DNA from 3 places in the Psychrobacillus sp. PGGUH221 genome. Region 2 is predicted to be linked to each of the others. Evidence: riboswitches for the same ligand, from Rfam matches in the RefSeq annotation. Region 2 holds a riboswitch; each other region holds the start of a gene.
The links. Region 2 has a riboswitch for cyclic di-GMP ahead of PGC35_RS14460 (response regulator). Riboswitches for the same ligand answer to the same signal wherever they lie in the genome.
Positions count from the first base shown of each region.

Region 1: it holds a riboswitch for cyclic di-GMP, as region 2 does, so the genes downstream of both, folE (GTP cyclohydrolase I FolE) here and PGC35_RS14460 (response regulator) in region 2, are expected to answer to the same signal.
Region 3: it holds a riboswitch for cyclic di-GMP, as region 2 does, so the genes downstream of both, PGC35_RS18460 (DUF5667 domain-containing protein) here and PGC35_RS14460 (response regulator) in region 2, are expected to answer to the same signal.

Region 1 is NZ_JAQMHQ010000003.1:286,016-291,758, reverse strand. It holds gene PGC35_RS07330 (ATP-binding protein) at 1-538, opposite strand, end outside; gene PGC35_RS07325 (SDR family oxidoreductase) at 557-1,267, opposite strand; gene PGC35_RS07320 (6-carboxytetrahydropterin synthase) at 1,268-2,089, opposite strand; gene folE (GTP cyclohydrolase I FolE) at 2,106-2,687, opposite strand; cyclic di-GMP riboswitch class I at 2,805-2,888, opposite strand; gene PGC35_RS07310 (EAL domain-containing protein) at 3,524-5,524, opposite strand.
Region 2 is NZ_JAQMHQ010000008.1:111,992-117,734, forward strand. It holds gene PGC35_RS14445 (ATP-binding protein) at 1-534, shown strand, start outside; gene PGC35_RS14450 (TnsD family Tn7-like transposition protein) at 527-2,035, shown strand; gene PGC35_RS14455 (HD-GYP domain-containing protein) at 2,495-3,403, opposite strand; gene PGC35_RS14460 (response regulator) at 3,397-3,774, opposite strand; cyclic di-GMP riboswitch class I at 3,840-3,926, opposite strand; gene PGC35_RS14465 (EAL domain-containing protein) at 4,256-5,743, shown strand, end outside.
Region 3 is NZ_JAQMHQ010000011.1:95,441-101,183, reverse strand. It holds gene PGC35_RS18470 (endonuclease MutS2) at 1-1,019, shown strand, start outside; gene PGC35_RS18465 (small acid-soluble spore protein H) at 1,090-1,269, shown strand; cyclic di-GMP riboswitch class I at 1,651-1,735, shown strand; gene PGC35_RS18460 (DUF5667 domain-containing protein) at 1,820-3,100, shown strand; gene PGC35_RS18455 (SA1320 family protein) at 3,158-5,242, opposite strand; gene PGC35_RS18450 (DUF1672 family protein) at 5,256-5,743, opposite strand, start outside.

The DNA of each region.
Region 1 (5,743 bases), on a different contig from region 2:
TTTCTGCTTCACATAAGAGTTTGCCAGACTTATATCGAATAAGATCAGTTTTTTCAACCAAAAGGAAATGACCTTGCGAAGCAGAATATATGACATCTCGGTAAACATTCCATATCTCTTTTGATTCGGAGTATGCTTTTTCCTGTAAATCTTTCTCTGTTTGCACTTCCCTTATTACACGAGATAATACTTTGGTATATGCCGGGGAGAGATTTAATTGTTTAATTTCTTCCTCTATTAATGAATCATTCTGAATCCATAAAGTTGCAGATTGGGCTAATTGCAAGATAGTTTCTGCTTCAGGCTCAATGTGTTCTTGGTAATCTTTTTGAATAAATGGTTTTAAGAAAAAAAGATCTATTTGCTCCTCATTCACACTTAGATTTTTAGCCATTTGGTAGGCAATCCATCCTGTAATTGTGCTCTTTTTCACATTCTCAAATGATGAAAATTCTTCAAGTTTTGGGTATACCGTTTGGAGAGAACTATCGTTTGGTTTAGGGACTTTGCGAAGAAATTTTGAAATTGAATTTTTCAATTCCCCCCGTACCTCCTATTATAAAATTCCGTTTGGTGGCATGATTGTAACTTCATCAACTGAAGATTGTTTTGGCTGATTTATTAAAAAAACTAAATATTCAGCAATTGATTGGACAGGAATCATCTCTGCAAAATCTGGTTTTGGTTCAATAGAATCCCAAAAAGAACTACTAACTGCACCAGGAATGACCGATGTTAATCGAATTCCTTCATGTCTCAATTCAGCTTGTAATACTCTTGTTAATCCTAAAACACCAAACTTAGAAGCAGAGTATCCACCACATCCTGCTAGCGCAGTCGTTCCTGCCACAGATACTAAGTTAAGAATTTGTCCTTCCTGACTATTTCTCATATTTTTGGCAACATATTTGCAAGTCAAATATGTTCCTCTTAGATTTACTGCAATCATTTGATCGAAATCCTCAGTTTGCGAATCTACAATATTAGAAAATACGCCAAGTCCTGCAGCATTGATTAATACATCAATTTTCCCAAATTTATCAATGCTTTGTTGTACGAATCGCTTTACTGAATCTTCAATTCTTACATCTACGTTTAACTTCAATACAGCCTCTCTTGAGAATTCTTCATTTAAGACAGATGTATCTCTAGCACCTAGAACAAGTTTGTATCCCAATTCATCTAATAATTGTGCAGTTGCTCTACCAATCCCTTTACTTGCCCCGGTTATCATGACAACCTTGTCTTTACTTTTCAGAGTTTCCATTTAGTTAGAGTCTCCATTTCCAGCATACTCAAAGAAATTCTTTTCTGTTTCCCACAAACCTGTTTTTTGCAAATTTGGTAGATGAGGAGAAAGCATGTCATAGATGACCTGAACAACAACTTCTGAGGTTGGGTTTAAATCTTTAAATTCTTCAACATCAAGGTTCAAATGTTTATGATCTAACTTATTTAGTACTTGAGTTTCAACAATATCATCTAATCTAGCTAAGTCGACAATCATACCCGTAATTGGATTAGGTTCTCCACTCAAGGTCACGTCAAGATAATAATTATGTCCATGCCCAAAGGGATTGTTACATTTCCCGAATATGTTAAGGTTCTCTTCCTTAGTAAGTTTATTGCTGTGTAGTCGATGAGCTGCACAGAAATGATATTTTCTAGTCAAACTGACCATATTTCCTTCCTCCTTTGTTGCAAATAAAAATGGATTCTCATGCAACTGTAATCTATGAAGTTCACAATCTTTTAACACCGGTGAAATTGTTTCCCACAAATAATTCACAATATTCTCCGTGGTAGGTATTTTATTATGAAAGTATGCATTTTCTTTATTGATAAATTTTCCATCTAGTTCGCTTTCAACGATTTTTCCAACTATATCTTTAATATCAACTGTATTGACTACAATGCCTGATTGTGTGCTTAAATTGCCCTTCACCATAACTTCTAATTGATAGTCATGACCGTGACCGTGTGGGTTACTGCAAAGACCAAACACTTCTTTGTTTTTTTCCTTGCTCCACTCTGCTACTTCATAGCTGTGCATAGCAGAAAAATCAACTCTTCTTGATAAGTAACGCATACCCTTCCCTTTCCCCCTATCGTCGACCAGATTCAAGACTTCTTTCAAACTCTCTTATAAGAGAGTCATTTTCTTTAAATACACCCTGTTTAACAGTAGTAACTGTTGATGAACCTGGCTTTTTGACACCACGTGCGCACATACATAAGTGCTGTCCTTCTACACTCACAATGACTCCTTTTGGATTCAACACATCAAATATTGCATTTGAAATTTGTTGCGTCATTCTTTCTTGCACTTGTGGACGTTGAGCTGTTAATTCTACTAATCTTGCAAACTTACTTAATCCAATAATTCTTTCACTTGGCATATAACCTATGTGAACTTTCCCAAAGAAAGGGATTAAGTGATGTTCACAAAACGTGTAATAATCAATATCTTTTACTACAATCATTCCATCATATTGCTCACCTTCAAAAGTAGTTGTTAATGCTGTTCGTGGATCGATACCAACACCCGAAAATACTTCCTTATACATTTTAGACACACGCTTAGGTGTATCTAACAATCCTTCTCTATTTGGATTTTCCCCAATTTCCTCAAGTATTCCACGTACATAACTTTCTATAATTGCTTGCGATCTTGTCTCAGTTAACATACTGTTTCCTCCTTTTTTAAATTAATATATAAAAAAGTCCCCCCAAAAATTGGGCGGACTCAAAGAGACTATATCAGAGTGTCTGATTAGTCTAATTTATCTTAGAAACCAATTCTTTTCGGCAACCCGGCGATCTTAGTATTAAACCTTAGACCCGTGGCTTTGCGTCCTTGCCTTTCGACAAGTTTTCTATTATCGAAGAAAAATATAAGATTTTATATCTTATGTACTTCTTTATTCTATATATATAACCTAAATGTACTAAAAAAGCAATACAAAATTAAATATATCTTTAGGTACACTTAATTAATACTAGAAAACAAAAATTAGGCCTTTAGGCCTAACCTTGGTGGTTCAAAAATCAAAACAGACTAATATTGGAATTTACATTAGCGAAGATTTAAGCTTTTTAAGATAAAAACTACCTTTAAAACGTCCTCCCTAAACAAAACTAATCGCATTAGTACTTCAATATATATCATTTAATCTTTGTTCACAAATTCCATCGCTAATAAGATTATTAATACTGGTCAAGCAAGTCAAAATCTAGCAGTGCAAGTCTGATTTTTTTACTTTAGAGGTTAAATTCATTATTCTTCAATTATTTAATACAGTTAGTTAGCCAATTATCACCTACAAAATCGTCTAAAGTATTCCAAACAGATAAGTCTCATTATAAACAAAAAGACTACTTGATTTCGTTCATCAAGCAGTCTTCTTAAAATCACCATTAGGAAAGCTATTCTTCAAAATGTCACTAAAATACTTCCGATGAATATAAAATAATAATAAAGAAATTAAGTACTTGTCTTTCTTAAGATAGTTTTATTTTATAGTTAAACGGAATATTTTATACCGAACTGTTGTAAACGAGCCATAAATTGGCCGTCGCTTAGGGGCTTATCATAAAGATAACCTTGAACAAAAGAGCATTGATTCTCTTTCAAATAGTCTCTTTGTTCAATAGTTTCTACCCCTTCTGCAATTACGTTTATTTCCAAATTATTAGCTAGCACAATAATAGCCCTAAGTGTAGCTTCACCTTTTGTACTTCTTCCTATACAATTTATAAAAAATTTATCTATCTTTAATTTTGTTATTGGCAAATTAGTTATATAAGAAAGATTTGAGTATCCTACACCAAAATCATCAATGGCTATTCCAATTCCAGCTCGTCGTAAATCATTCATATGATTTTGAATGCTAGAAGAAGAAAAAATCTGTGTATTTTCTGTTATCTCAATTTCTAATATTTCTCTTGGTATTGAGTGTTTTTCCAACTGGTATAATAAAAACGAAATAAATGAAGGCTCTTCCAATAAACTTGACGAGACATTAAATGAAATAAAACCAGAAAACCCTGTTATTTTTTTCCATTTGTTGTATATTAATAAACAGGTATCAATTATATATTCTGTTAGCATCCTGATTTGATCAGTTTCTTCTGCAATAGTAATGAATTCATCTGGTGAAATAAAGCCAAGTTCAGGATGGTTCCACCTAGATAACACTTCAATTCCTACAATTTCATTTTTGATTATGTCTACTTGCGGCTGGAAAACCGTATAAAATGCTTGTGTTGAAATTGCCTCTTTCAAACTTTTTTCAATAATAAGCCTTCTATTTAAAGACTCCAACATTTCGCTTTCGTATCGTTTCCATTGATCACCCTTAATATTCTTTGCTTCATACATTGCGGTGTCTGCTGCCGTTATTAAAGAATCTACACAACTTCCGTCATTTGGAAATACACTAACCCCTAAACTAGCAGATGTATTTAAAGGTGGAAAATTAACTATATTAATAGGCTTTTCAATGACAGATAAAATTTGATATGCGTCACTTTGGATTTGTTTGGCATCAACATATTCAGTATAAAGGACAAATTCATCCCCACCAAATCGTGAAAGAAAAAATTTATTTGGAAGTTCGTGTTTTAAGCGTTTAGAAATCTCTAATAAAAAATAATCACCAATGTCATGCCCATATGCGTCATTTACAATTTTAAAATTATTTAAGTCTAAAAAGTATATAACAAAAGGGGATGCATCTGCGATCTTTCTTTCTAATTCCTTATACAGGAAAAGTCGATTAGGTATTCCTGTTAAGTAATCATGATGAGCGGTATCCCATAATTTATCTTCTTTTGCTTTTTGCTCATTAATATTAGTGAAGTATATTGAAATTCCTCCATTATCTCTTGGATAAGCATTTATTTCAAACCAAGTCTCCAATGGTTTATAGTATTCCTCGAAACTTGTCTTTTCACGTTTATACATCGTTCTAGTATAGTTTTTTTCGAAAGAAGTGTTAAGAGCATCAGGATACCTTTCCCAAACATTTTCTCCTAGCAATTCCTCTCTAGAGGTGAATAGTAATTTTTCACCTTCTTTATTAATATAAGTAAATTTCCAATTTTCATCTATAGCTATAAATGCGCTTGTCATGCTCTCCAAAATGTCATATACTTCAAACCGTTCATATTCGTCCTTGCTAATGTTCCTTTGGACAATCATGGCACCAACAATAATATCTCGTTCTATTAACGGTCTAACTATCACAGAGAACCAATATTTCTTGGATGAAGAATAATATGCATAAGTTTTATCAAAAAGAGATGTTCTACCGTTCAAAACCTCTAATATTCCATTATATAAATCAATGCTATTAGCATTTAATAATATAGTCAAAAAATTTTCTCCAATATTTGCTAGCTCTAAGTCCCCTTCATTCTCCATACTAAATTTCTTCCATGACTTGTTTGTAGCAGTGATTTCACCATCTGTTTTTATTATTGCCACGGGGTCTATAAATAAATCAAATATTTTTTTATACATCCATCCTCAACTCGTTTCATGTTAAATATATGAATTTAATAAACTTTATACATAATTAACTACCACTTATGTCCAATATCTAAATTATCATAGATAATGTATACTTATTTTCTCACTACGTATATTAGGTATTAAGTTTTATATTAACATAAATTTCGAGCTTCTTCGACATTCCAAAAATGTTTTTCTTATTAATTATTGTAAAAATAATTCATCACA
Region 2 (5,743 bases):
ATATGGAAATATCAATGGACAAAAACTTATACTCCTCTTTCCGATGAAATAATAAGCGTTTTTTACCATCATACACAAGGAATATCAGACCTCGTCGTTAAGCTTTTTATATTCACTCAGAAGATGGTAATAAAGAATAAGAAAGAGCATTTTGATGTGGAAGATATTCGTAGGTGTGCTGAGGATAATTTTAAATTAATGGAACCTATGTTGGATGCAATCCGCTCGGATAATCCATATAAAATAGCTAAATATGAAGATATTAGAAGAATAGAAAAGACCTCTATTGAAACTGGAGAACACAAAACACGTAAGATATCAGATGAAGAGAACCTTAAAGCAGAAGTTAACAATAAATTAGTTGATATATCTACGAAAGAGAAAAAATCCAAAAGATTAGCTTATGAAGAGGAAGACTTGAGATTGCTCTTGAAAAAAGGAGTGGAAGAAGAAAAGTCACCCTATGAGTTACTCTTAGAAAATGGTTGGATTGATGATATGGCACATTGGAATGAGGATTCAGCATATGATTAACTTTCTACCAACTGTTTATGAAGATGAATTACTCTATAGTGTATTTGCTCGATATAAAAGAATGTGTGGAATGCTCAGTAATGAGGCACTAATTAACGATCTGTTTGGAAGTCATATTATCCAGAGATCAATATTTTTCCCCCAACATATTAATGCGTTCGTAAGCAATCTAACGCCACTATCAAAGTTTACAGCAAAAGAAATAATAATGAAAAATACGATGCTTCCATTTTTTTCAGCTTTTTTATCTGAAGAGAAAACCAAAAGAGTTTATACAAATATGGTAGATGGTTGTGGTAGAGGAATTGAGACAATTATTGGTTTTGGAGGAAGCAAGGTGAATATCCAAACTTATTTGAGATATTGTCCTATTTGTTTTCAAGAAGATATGGTGAAAAAGGGTGAAAGTTATTGGCGGAGAGTACATCAAATTGTTGGTGTAATGTACTGTAGAAAACATAGGGTACGCTTAAAAGACAGTTCAGTATTAAGTACAGCCAATGCACTAAATTTTATATGTGCAGATGAAGACGTTTGTAATGAGAATGTCCTAACAGATAACTTTTCAACAAAAGTAAAGGAGCTGAACATCCAATATATCAAAGCATCTGAACAATTATTGTGGGGAAATTATCAAAGGAAGGATCTTCAATTTATTATTCGATTCTATATTGATAAATTAAGGGATAGGGGTTTTGCTTCTAAACAAGGAAGTTTGTATATAAATGAAGTGCAAAAACGTTTTTTACAGTACTATCCAACTGAATATTTAAAGATTATGCAAAGCACAGTCGATCCTTTAAAAGAAACGAACTGGTTAAGGTTATTTGTTAGGAACAATAACAAGAATAGAAGTCCCTTAAGACATCTGTTGTATCTTCAATTTCTTGGTGTCAGTGTGGATAAGTTTTTTTGTGAGGATAGAGTTGAGGGAAAGAAAACTACTGATATAAAGCATCTTCCGCTCTTTGAAATCGAGGAGATGAGAGAAAAATGGTTGATTTTATTGAAAGAAAACCCAGAGGCAAATCGAAGTCAACTGAAAACGAAGGGAAAAGGATTACATACGTGGATATTTAGACACGATCGGGAATGGTATGAAAAAGTTACACCGAGAGTTAAAACCAGTATGCGAAAAACAAATGATTCAGAATGGGAGGAACGTGATAAGGAATGTTTGAAACTCGCTAAACAAGCAGTAGAACGAATAATGAATGAACAAGGTAAGCCAATTAGAGTAACCCCTTTAAGTATCAGAAGGACAGTAGGGGAAAGAAGTTGGTTTAATAATGAAAGGTTGAAAGAAACACATCAATTTATGCGAGAAGCAAAAGAAGAAATAAATGAATTCCGCATTAGAAAAATTAAATGGGCAATTGATGAATTGAATAAATGCAATGAAAGAATTACGGCATATAAGATCCAAAGATTTGTGGGTTTTGGTGGAGAACAAAGAGAAGTAAGGATATTAATTGATAAGGTATTAAAGGAACATTATTAAAAAGTGAAGGTCATGAAGAATTGTCTTTTAAGAAATTGCCAATTTTTCATGGCCTTATTTTATTGAGTTCTTATTAAATATACTGAGTCAGAAAAATTTTTATATCTAATTGTCAGAGTTTCTACCTTTCACAATCACCATGAATTAGCTATTCATAAAACTTTAAAATTTCACCAGGGAGAAGAATATCATCTATTACAAGAGGAACAGCAATTATATGTAATATTATAATCCACTGTTTAACAGTCTTTTGTTTTACTTGTGCCAATACATTGAAATCTTACATATTCTCTATTTACCTCAACAAATAAACGAAACCTATGTTACCAACTCCAACGTAGCAATAATAAACACAGGCTCAATTTACCCAGTTTTTTACCTTAAACCCCGAATTTCATATAAAAAGAAATTAGTTAAAATAAAACACGTTTGAGTATTTTACTCAAGCGTGTTTTCGTGTTATTTATCTTTATCAAATAAACTTAGAAATACGTCAACGACTTCAGGGTCGAATTGTGTACTCTTATTTTTACGAATTTCGTTTAGAGTATATTCAATATCAAGTTCTTTCTCTCTATATACACGTTTAGAAGTCATGGCATCAAACGTATCAGCAACAGCAACAATTCGAGCAACTAATGGTATTTGATTACCTTGTAATCCAGTTGGATAACCTTTCCCGTCAAAACGCTCGTGGTGATAAAGTACAATATCTAAAACTCCATTATTATGAAAACTTTCAACGTGCTTTATGATGTCATACCCAATCTTTGGGTGTGTCTTGATGAGCTCATATTCATCATTCGTTAGCTTTCCAGGTTTGGTAAGTATGTTCTCAGGAATACCAATTTTTCCGATATCGTGTAGAAGCCCTCCTATGTGAATGATATTGCATAAATCTTTCGACAGCTTCATCTTTTCAGCTATTTCTACAGCGTATCTTGCAACGTTTTCGGAATGATGTAGTGTATAAGTATCTCTTGAATCTAAAGCGTTCGCAAGGGCTTTTGTCAACTCTAAATTATCTTCTTTCACTTTTTGAACATTCTTCATTAATCCAACTGATATAAAGGTAATTAAAAGATAGTTAAGTATATAAATGATAAAACTCAAGAAATTATCTGTCGCATCTGGTATAAGGAAAAATCTACAGGAAACGACTATAATGGTAAAAAAGATTAAAAACCAAGTAGATTTGTTATAAAAACCAATACCTAAAAATAGAACTGAAAAAATATAAAGTATAAAAAAATGACTTCCATTTTGAAGAAAAAAACTGTTTAATATCACACTTCCTATTAAAAGAATAAAAAAACCATAGCGAAAGTATAAAGGATGACTCAACCATTTATTAAATATATTTACCATGAATCCTCTAAGTCTCCTAACAAAGTATTTACTATTGAAACTAAATTATGAAAATAGGGTTTAACTACAAAGTCTTTTGCTCCGATTATTAGTGTTTCTTTAATTATGGATTGCTGTCCTCCTAATGCAGTACACATAACAACTTTTGCATGTGGGTCTATTTTTATTATTTCTTTTAGTGCATCAATTCCATTAAGCAATGGCATTGTAATATCCATTATTACAATATCTGGTGAATGTATCTTGTACATATCAATTGCTTGTAAACCGTTATCTGCTTCAATTATTTCATTAAAGTTGGCTTCATTTAAAATCTTTTTTAAATAACTCCTCATAAAACGAGAATCATCTACAAGTAGAATGTTCAATATAAACAACCTTTCACTAAATTTAGGCAAATTAGGAAAGATAAATATTAAATAATACAGGAAGTATTCCTGGCAACCAGGCTACCATGACGACTATGCGTTTTAGGCCCTTGGCTTTGCGTCTTTTACTTTCGTAAAATTTGCCCTTGTTTATATTAACATATCAAACAATGTCGAGAAATAGCGAAATTTGTAAATAAATAATAGTGTAGCTAATCTTCTTGTTGAAGCTCCTTTTGTTGAACTTAAAGATCTAATAAAGGAGGGTGGTTGAAGAAGTATTTACACATTGGAAGAATAAGTACGAATTTAAAGATATTCAATTCTGATTAGCTTTTAATGACATATTTTTGGCATTATTCAAGATATTCTTGCTAATAGTAGGTTATAAATAATAAATATGGTAAAATACTAATATTATAATCGTTTTATTTGAATATTCGTAATAAGGTCTTTAGGATCAAAAAGGTAAGGAGTTTATTCCATGAAGAAGCATATAGATAATGATATTTTTTACCGCTCTTTATTTGAGCATAACCCAGATATAGTGCTTTATTTAGATAGAGAAAGTGTTATTGCTAAAGCAAATCAAAATCTCTCAAAAGTGATAGGTTATTCGGTTGAGGAATTTTCGGTTACACCATTTTCCAAGTATTTACTGAAGAATGAACAGGATAATTATCAGAAAAATTTCTTAGAAGTCCTTAACGGAGAACCAAGAAGTATGGAATCTTTCTTTATACATAACAACGGGATGAGCATTCCGATTCATATTAAACTGATTCCTGCGATTGTAGGGGGTAAAGTAACTGGTGCTTTCGGAATTATAAAAGATAAATCTGAAGCTCAAAAAATTGAAAATAGTTTAATGGAGTCGGAGACGAAATTTAGAGCTATTGTGGAAGAAGCATTGGTAGGTGTCTATATCTTAATGGATAACAATCTTCTATATGGTAATCCATACTATCATCAACTACTCGGAACTAAGTACCCTGACGGCAAGTTCAATATTACTAATTATGTCCATCCTGAAGATAGAGATGAACTCCAATCCGACTTTGATTCGTTAAAAGAAGGAGAAGAAGGAATAAGACATTATTGTCGTGTAATTCGTAAAGATGGATCTGAGATAAGAGTCGAAGCACATTCCAAATTAATTTATATAGATAGAGATCCAATAATTTTGGGTACAATTATAGATATTACAGAGAGAGAAGAAACTTGGCAGAAGATCAACTTTCTTGCATACTATGACCAATTGACAGAGTTACCAAATCGAAAATCCTTTGAAGAAACCTTGGAAAAGGAATTAGTAATTGCTAAAACGTTAAATCAGAAGTTGGCAATTATGTATCTTGATTTGGATAGATTTAAATATACAAATGATACACTCGGTCATCGTGTTGGAGATGAGTTATTGAAAGCTATTTCTAAACGCCTTCAGATAGTACTGGGAGATAAACATCAACTGTTTAGGATAAGCGGTGATGAGTTTGCAATCATTTCTCCTAATTGTATAAACATCAGCACGGCAATTGAAATAGCAAATCAAATTATTAGTTCAATGGAAGAACAATTTGTCATTGGTCAATTTAAACTTTTTATGACGACAAGCATTGGAATCAGTCTTTATCCGACTGATGGTGAGGATTCAATTTCTCTCATGAAAAAAGCAGATACAGCACTAAATATCGCAAAAGGAGAAGGGAAAAATACATTCAAAGTTTTTTCTTCCACAATGGATATCCGAACATTTAGAACTTTTAAGTTAGGATCTGACATTCGTTTAGCACTTGAAGAGGATCAATTAGAGTATTACTTTCAGCCAAAGGTAAGCACAGAGAATAATAAAATAATAGGAGCTGAAGCGTTAATAAGATGGAATCATCCAGAATGGGGAATACTATCACCAAACGAGTTTCTTCCGATTATTGAAGAAAATGGGTTAATAGCTGAAGTGGGCATTAAAATG
Region 3 (5,743 bases), on a different contig from region 2:
ATATTAAACTGACGAATTGTAAGCATCCGCTTTTGTCTGGAAATATTGTGCCGTTAGATTTCGAGATAGGAAAAGGTTATCGTAGCCTAATTATTACAGGACCAAATGCTGGTGGAAAAACTGTCGTTTTGAAAACGATTGGAATATTAACATTAGCTGTCATGTCAGGATTTCATATTTCGGCCGATGAAGGTACAGAAATAGCAGTGTTTGATCATCTTTATGTAGATATTGGTGACAATCAAAGCATTGAAAACTCCCTTAGTACTTTTTCATCTCATATGAAAAATATCTCAGAGATTATGAGTGCGTCCACGAATAACACGCTACTACTTTTTGATGAAATTGGAAGTGGGACCGAACCGAATGAAGGAGCCGCACTAGCCATTGCTATCCTGGAGGAATTTTATCAAATGGGGTGTATTACAGTGGCTACCACTCATTACGGAGAAATAAAACGCTATTCGGAAATTCATAGTGACTTCATAAATGCAGCAATGCAATTTAACAGTGAAGCGTTAGAGCCGATGTATAAGCTTTTAATAGGTAAGTCAGGAGATAGTAACGCGCTTTGGATTTCAAAGAAAATGAATTTACGTGAAAAGGTATTGCAAAAAGCACAGCACTATATTGAAAATAAAAATTATGATTTAGAACGGGTAAGAGACAATAAAGTTAAAAAGCCGGTACAAATCACAACTAGGGAAGAGCACACTTATGAATTTGAAATAGGGGACAGAGTAAAAATAATGGAACAGAACGATTCGGGAATTGTGTATGAGAAAAAGGACAATTTCAATAATGTATTAGTGTTCTATAATAATGAAATTATAAAGGTGAATGCAAAAAGAATAGAGCTTGAAGTAAAAGCTACAGAGCTTTATCCAGAAGGATATGATGTCAGTACTTTATTTATAAGTTACAAAGAACGGAAATTCCAACATGACATGGAAAGAGGATCTAAAAAAGCGTTGAAGAAAGTTTCTAAAGAAATAAAGAAAGGGCAAAGTGAATGCTGATTTGTTAAGTATATATAAGTAAGATCGGGTAAATATAATAACGATTGAATTTTAAAAGGAGGTAGAAGCAATGAATGCACAACGCGCAGAAGAAATTGTTTTTTCGCCTGATATGATTAATGTAACCTATAACGGTGAAAATATTTATATTGAACATGTAGACAAACAAAATGGAAAAGCGACAATCCATTCCCTTGATGAACCAGAAAATAAACAAAGTGTATCTGTCACAAGCTTAATGGAACAGTAACATAGTTGCACTTACGTGTATAAAAAAGCACCCTATGAGGGCAACTGAAAAACTCTTCGAGGTATCTCTTAGCGAGTATGTGAACGAAATCGTTCACATACTCGCTTTTTGTCTGGACACGTTGATTACCTTTCTTCTATCTAACAACATCATTGTTAAAGTAAATGTAGTTAGGTGCTCCCCAACCGAAGAAACCCTCAATTTAAGCCCATATTTGTCATTTACAACGTACCTTTTTTAGTGAACACACAAATAATGGGGGTGCTTTTCTCCTAGCCGAAAGTACGCAGGAAAATTAGTTAAAAATAGATAGATATCTATAATCTAGTAATATATAATTATCCTTGATAGGGACATGCATTATTTAGATGTAGGTACTTATTCCGAAAAAGGCAAATTTGTCGAAAGATGAAGACGCAAAGTTTCAGACCTAACGCCTAACGGCTATGGTGGCTGAACTACCGAAGAATATGGATGAAAACTTGAAATAAAGTTCAATTCACAGTTCTTCCTTGTATTTCTATTTTTAATAGGAGAGAGGAGTTTTTTTATGTCTAATTTTAAAGGGAATTTGCAAAAAACACTGCTTGCATTTATGTTTGTTGCTTTCATTGTGTTTTTTGTAGGTGTTAGTCCTTCATTTGCAGAAACGAATGATTCCACGACAACAGTAGAGAATGACTCAGAAGTGGAATCTGGAGTTACGGATGATACAAATGATACGGAAGAACCTGCATTATTACCCGGTGATTTTTTCTATTTTCTTAAATCATTGCAAGAAAGTGTTCAATTGGCTTTCACATTCGATGACATGAAAGAAGCAGAATTGCTTAGCGCATTAGCGGAAGAGCGAATTCTAGAAGCGACAGCATTATTTGAGCAAGGTGATGAAGAGAAAGCAATTGAAACACTACAACTAGCGATTGACCAACAAGACGAGGCTTTAGCTAAGTATAAAGAAAGTGTAGAACAAGACAATCCGGATGAAGTTGCTAATGAAGATGATCCAGCTGTTGAAGATGATGCAACGGGAGAAGAATCCGAAGTAGATTCGGCTTATGCTGATTTAGAAGCAAAATTCTCTTCAAATCTTCTTGCTTTACAAGCAGCATTAGAAAAAGTAGAAAATACAAAAGCTAAAGAAGCACTTGCTAAAAATGTTGTAAAAGCGGAAGAAAGATTGGCTAAAAAGATAGAGAAAAAACTAGCTAAGCTTGAAAAAGAGAAAGAAGAAACTTCAGAGGAAGAAGCCACTGAATCTGAGGAACCGATAGAAGAAGTAGAATCAGATGATGCTGTTGCGGATGAAAACACAACAGATTCAAAAGAAGAAATACCTCTAGAAGAGGAAAATGAAGTACAAAAAGAATCTACGGAACAACCAGTAACTGCTTCAGCGGTTATGGTACCTAAAGTTACAGATACTAAGACACCAGCTGCACCAAAAGTACAAGATGCATCTTCGAAAGCGGAGGAGAAAAAACAAGAGGCCGCTAAAAAAGTGGAAGAAGCAAAATTAAAAGCTGAAGAATTAGCTAAAAAAGCTGAAGAAGAGAAAGTAAAAGCAGAAGCTAAACAAAAAGAAGCAGTAGCGAAAGTAGAAGCTAAACAAAAAGAAGCAGCAGCAAAAGCAGAAGCTAAACAAAATGAAGCCGCACTTAAAGCTGAAGAAGCGAAAGCAAAAGCTGAGGCTAAACAAAAAGAAGCAGCAGCGAAAGCTGAAGAAGAGGCTACAAAGGCTGCAGCAAAGAAACAAGAAGCCGAGGCTAAACAACAAGGGAATAAAGACAAGGAAAAATCGAATAACGGGAAAAAAGACAAAGAGGAGTAAATCCCCTTTGTCTTTTTCTTTATTAATAATAATATCTAAATTTTCAGTCATTATAATCTATAGTGTTACACGATGTACCTGTTCTTTTAAAATCTGTATATTTCCAAGTACGTTCTGTGAGATTTCTAATGTAGCTTCAATTGCATTAGCTTTTTCGTCAGATAATTGGTAGATAATGTCGTTAAATAGAAGTTCCATCTCATCTAGTATGGCTAAAGCAGAGACATTATATAGTCGTACATTTTCATATTTCCCAGGTTCAAAAATGGCTGTATCGATATATGGTTTAAAATTATTCAGCATTTCAGGAAGATTCGCAATCATTCTACCAAAACCTTTTCGGAGACCTTCCACAGTTACTTCCATCTCCTCAAGAGGTTCTAACGCACTTTGAACAGCTCTTCTAACTCTTTCCTCGTAATTAGTGAACAAACTAATGAGTAAGCTTACAGGGTTTCCATACAAACCGACGTTTAAAGCAGCCTTGACTGCGATAATAATTCCTGACAATGCAGTTTCTATTAAAAATAGCAATGCTTCTAAGCCCAATAGTATTGGAGTTAATATGGATATTCCGATTGCATTCATATGATTATGGGCTAGCTCCACTTGAATCTCTTTTATTTTCATTCCAACTACTACATAGGAAGAAGACTCAATCGTAAAAACTTCTGTATTTTGCACGGAATCTACGCCATCTTCTAAAGTAGAACCTGAATGAATAGAACTTGCCAAATTACGGTCTTTGTTGTGAAAAGAAATTGCTATGTCATGAACCTGAGTCTCGTAAGCATTTAATTGTTTATATACTTTATCCTTATTTTCATTGACGATGTTAGAGTGAGCGTTTAGTTCCCCTACAACCGCATCTACAAAGAGGTCTTTCCCTCCTTCAAATAACTTGGGAATATCATGCTGAACAATGTTCTGTGCGTTTGCCACTAAGTTATCAACATCTACTTTTAACTGATGTAAATATGCTTTTGCAGGAGCGAAGAGGCCTTCAACATCTATATCAATCGAAAAGATAAATTCAATTATTTCTGCTGGCTTTGAGTTTAAAATGCTATTCAGAACTCTACACCTAGCCTCTGCTGAATCTAGAAGTAATATAAGCTCATCTATGCACTCTTTAATAGTCATTCCTGTTTTAGCAATACCATTAAATACCGGATCGCCAGCAAGCTCTTCAAACATATATTGAAAAGTTTCCTGCAGCCTCGTAACTCGTTGATTAAATCGAGCACTTTCATCCGAGACTATGCTTACAGAATTTCCGATATAATCTCTGACATTAGTGATACGGCCTTTTACATGATCCCTGATTCCATCGGAAAGCAACAGCATATTTTCCTTGTTTATTAGAATCTTTTCAGTCTGTCCGCTATACAAAGGAGAACCGGTCCATATACTAGTTACGATATGATCATCAGCTCCTACGTAAATAAATCCATGTCCAGGCTCACCTTTTATGCCTATTTCTATTTTAAAATTTCCTTCTGTATCTGCTTCTACGTAGCCAGTATGATTGGACCCTAGCATTGAGAACATTGGTATTCCATTGTTTATTCCGTATTTATTGCCTGGAATTCGATCTCCCATTCCAATAGACTCTTCTGTACCAGTTAGAAAATCATACTTACTATAGTAATTTGTAATGTTGGTATAATCTTTGGTAGGATCGACCATACCAGATGGAAGTATTGCAGGATTTAACGTCACGGCTTTTACTTGAGGATTTTCGATGGCTACAGCGTTCGTTAAAGCACCAGCAAGTGAATTTCCTGAGACAGAAGAAATGTCCCCATATTTATTGTTCATATGCTGAAAATAAGCTTTTGCATCTTGAATTTGAGCGGGAGGAACGTCGCTTAACAACTTTGTATTAGTCCCAATCCAGTCTTTGTCAAGTTGTTCGCTCCCAACAAATACAACGGATAGCTCTTTCGTTTCAAAATTTTGAATGGTTAATGCATCTAGCCCAGAGGATGTATCGTAAAGTGTATGAATAACATAAAATTCTTTTCCATTAACTTGTAGGATATCATTAACTTCGTATTTTTGGTATGCATGATAGCCTGCTAGCTCCACTAAATCTCTGTCATTCGTATTCGGACGAGTTATATTATTTATAATAGTCATAGGTTATATTCTCCTATTCCTTCATAATTTCATTAATCGTAGTTTCCTCTATACTGTTATCTTTTAAACCATTTCCGTACTTGCTATTAATTAAATTATCGTGTAATAAAAGAGTATAAGCACCCCTTGGCAAACCATTCATACTTTCGATTTCAGATACTATCTGAGAATAGGTAACTTTATCTGGTTCGACATCTTTTTCTTTCATGAATAGATTGATAGTAATTTTTACAGCTTCTGTTTCAAATTTATTTTCATCAAGGAAATTTCTGAGCTCTTCTTTACTTACATTTTGGTTTTCTAAGTACATAGAGTTAAGATGGTCGAAAATGTCAGTAAAAAAACTCATATAGTAATAGGGAGTCGAGTAACCAGAATCCGTTTTTTCTACCGCCTCTTTAGTTTTACCAACAACAGGGTATTCTTTCGTTATTTGGTTCATAAAATTATTTAAGTTGGCTATTTCCTCGTCATAAGCCATTGCAAATAATCCGCCTGATA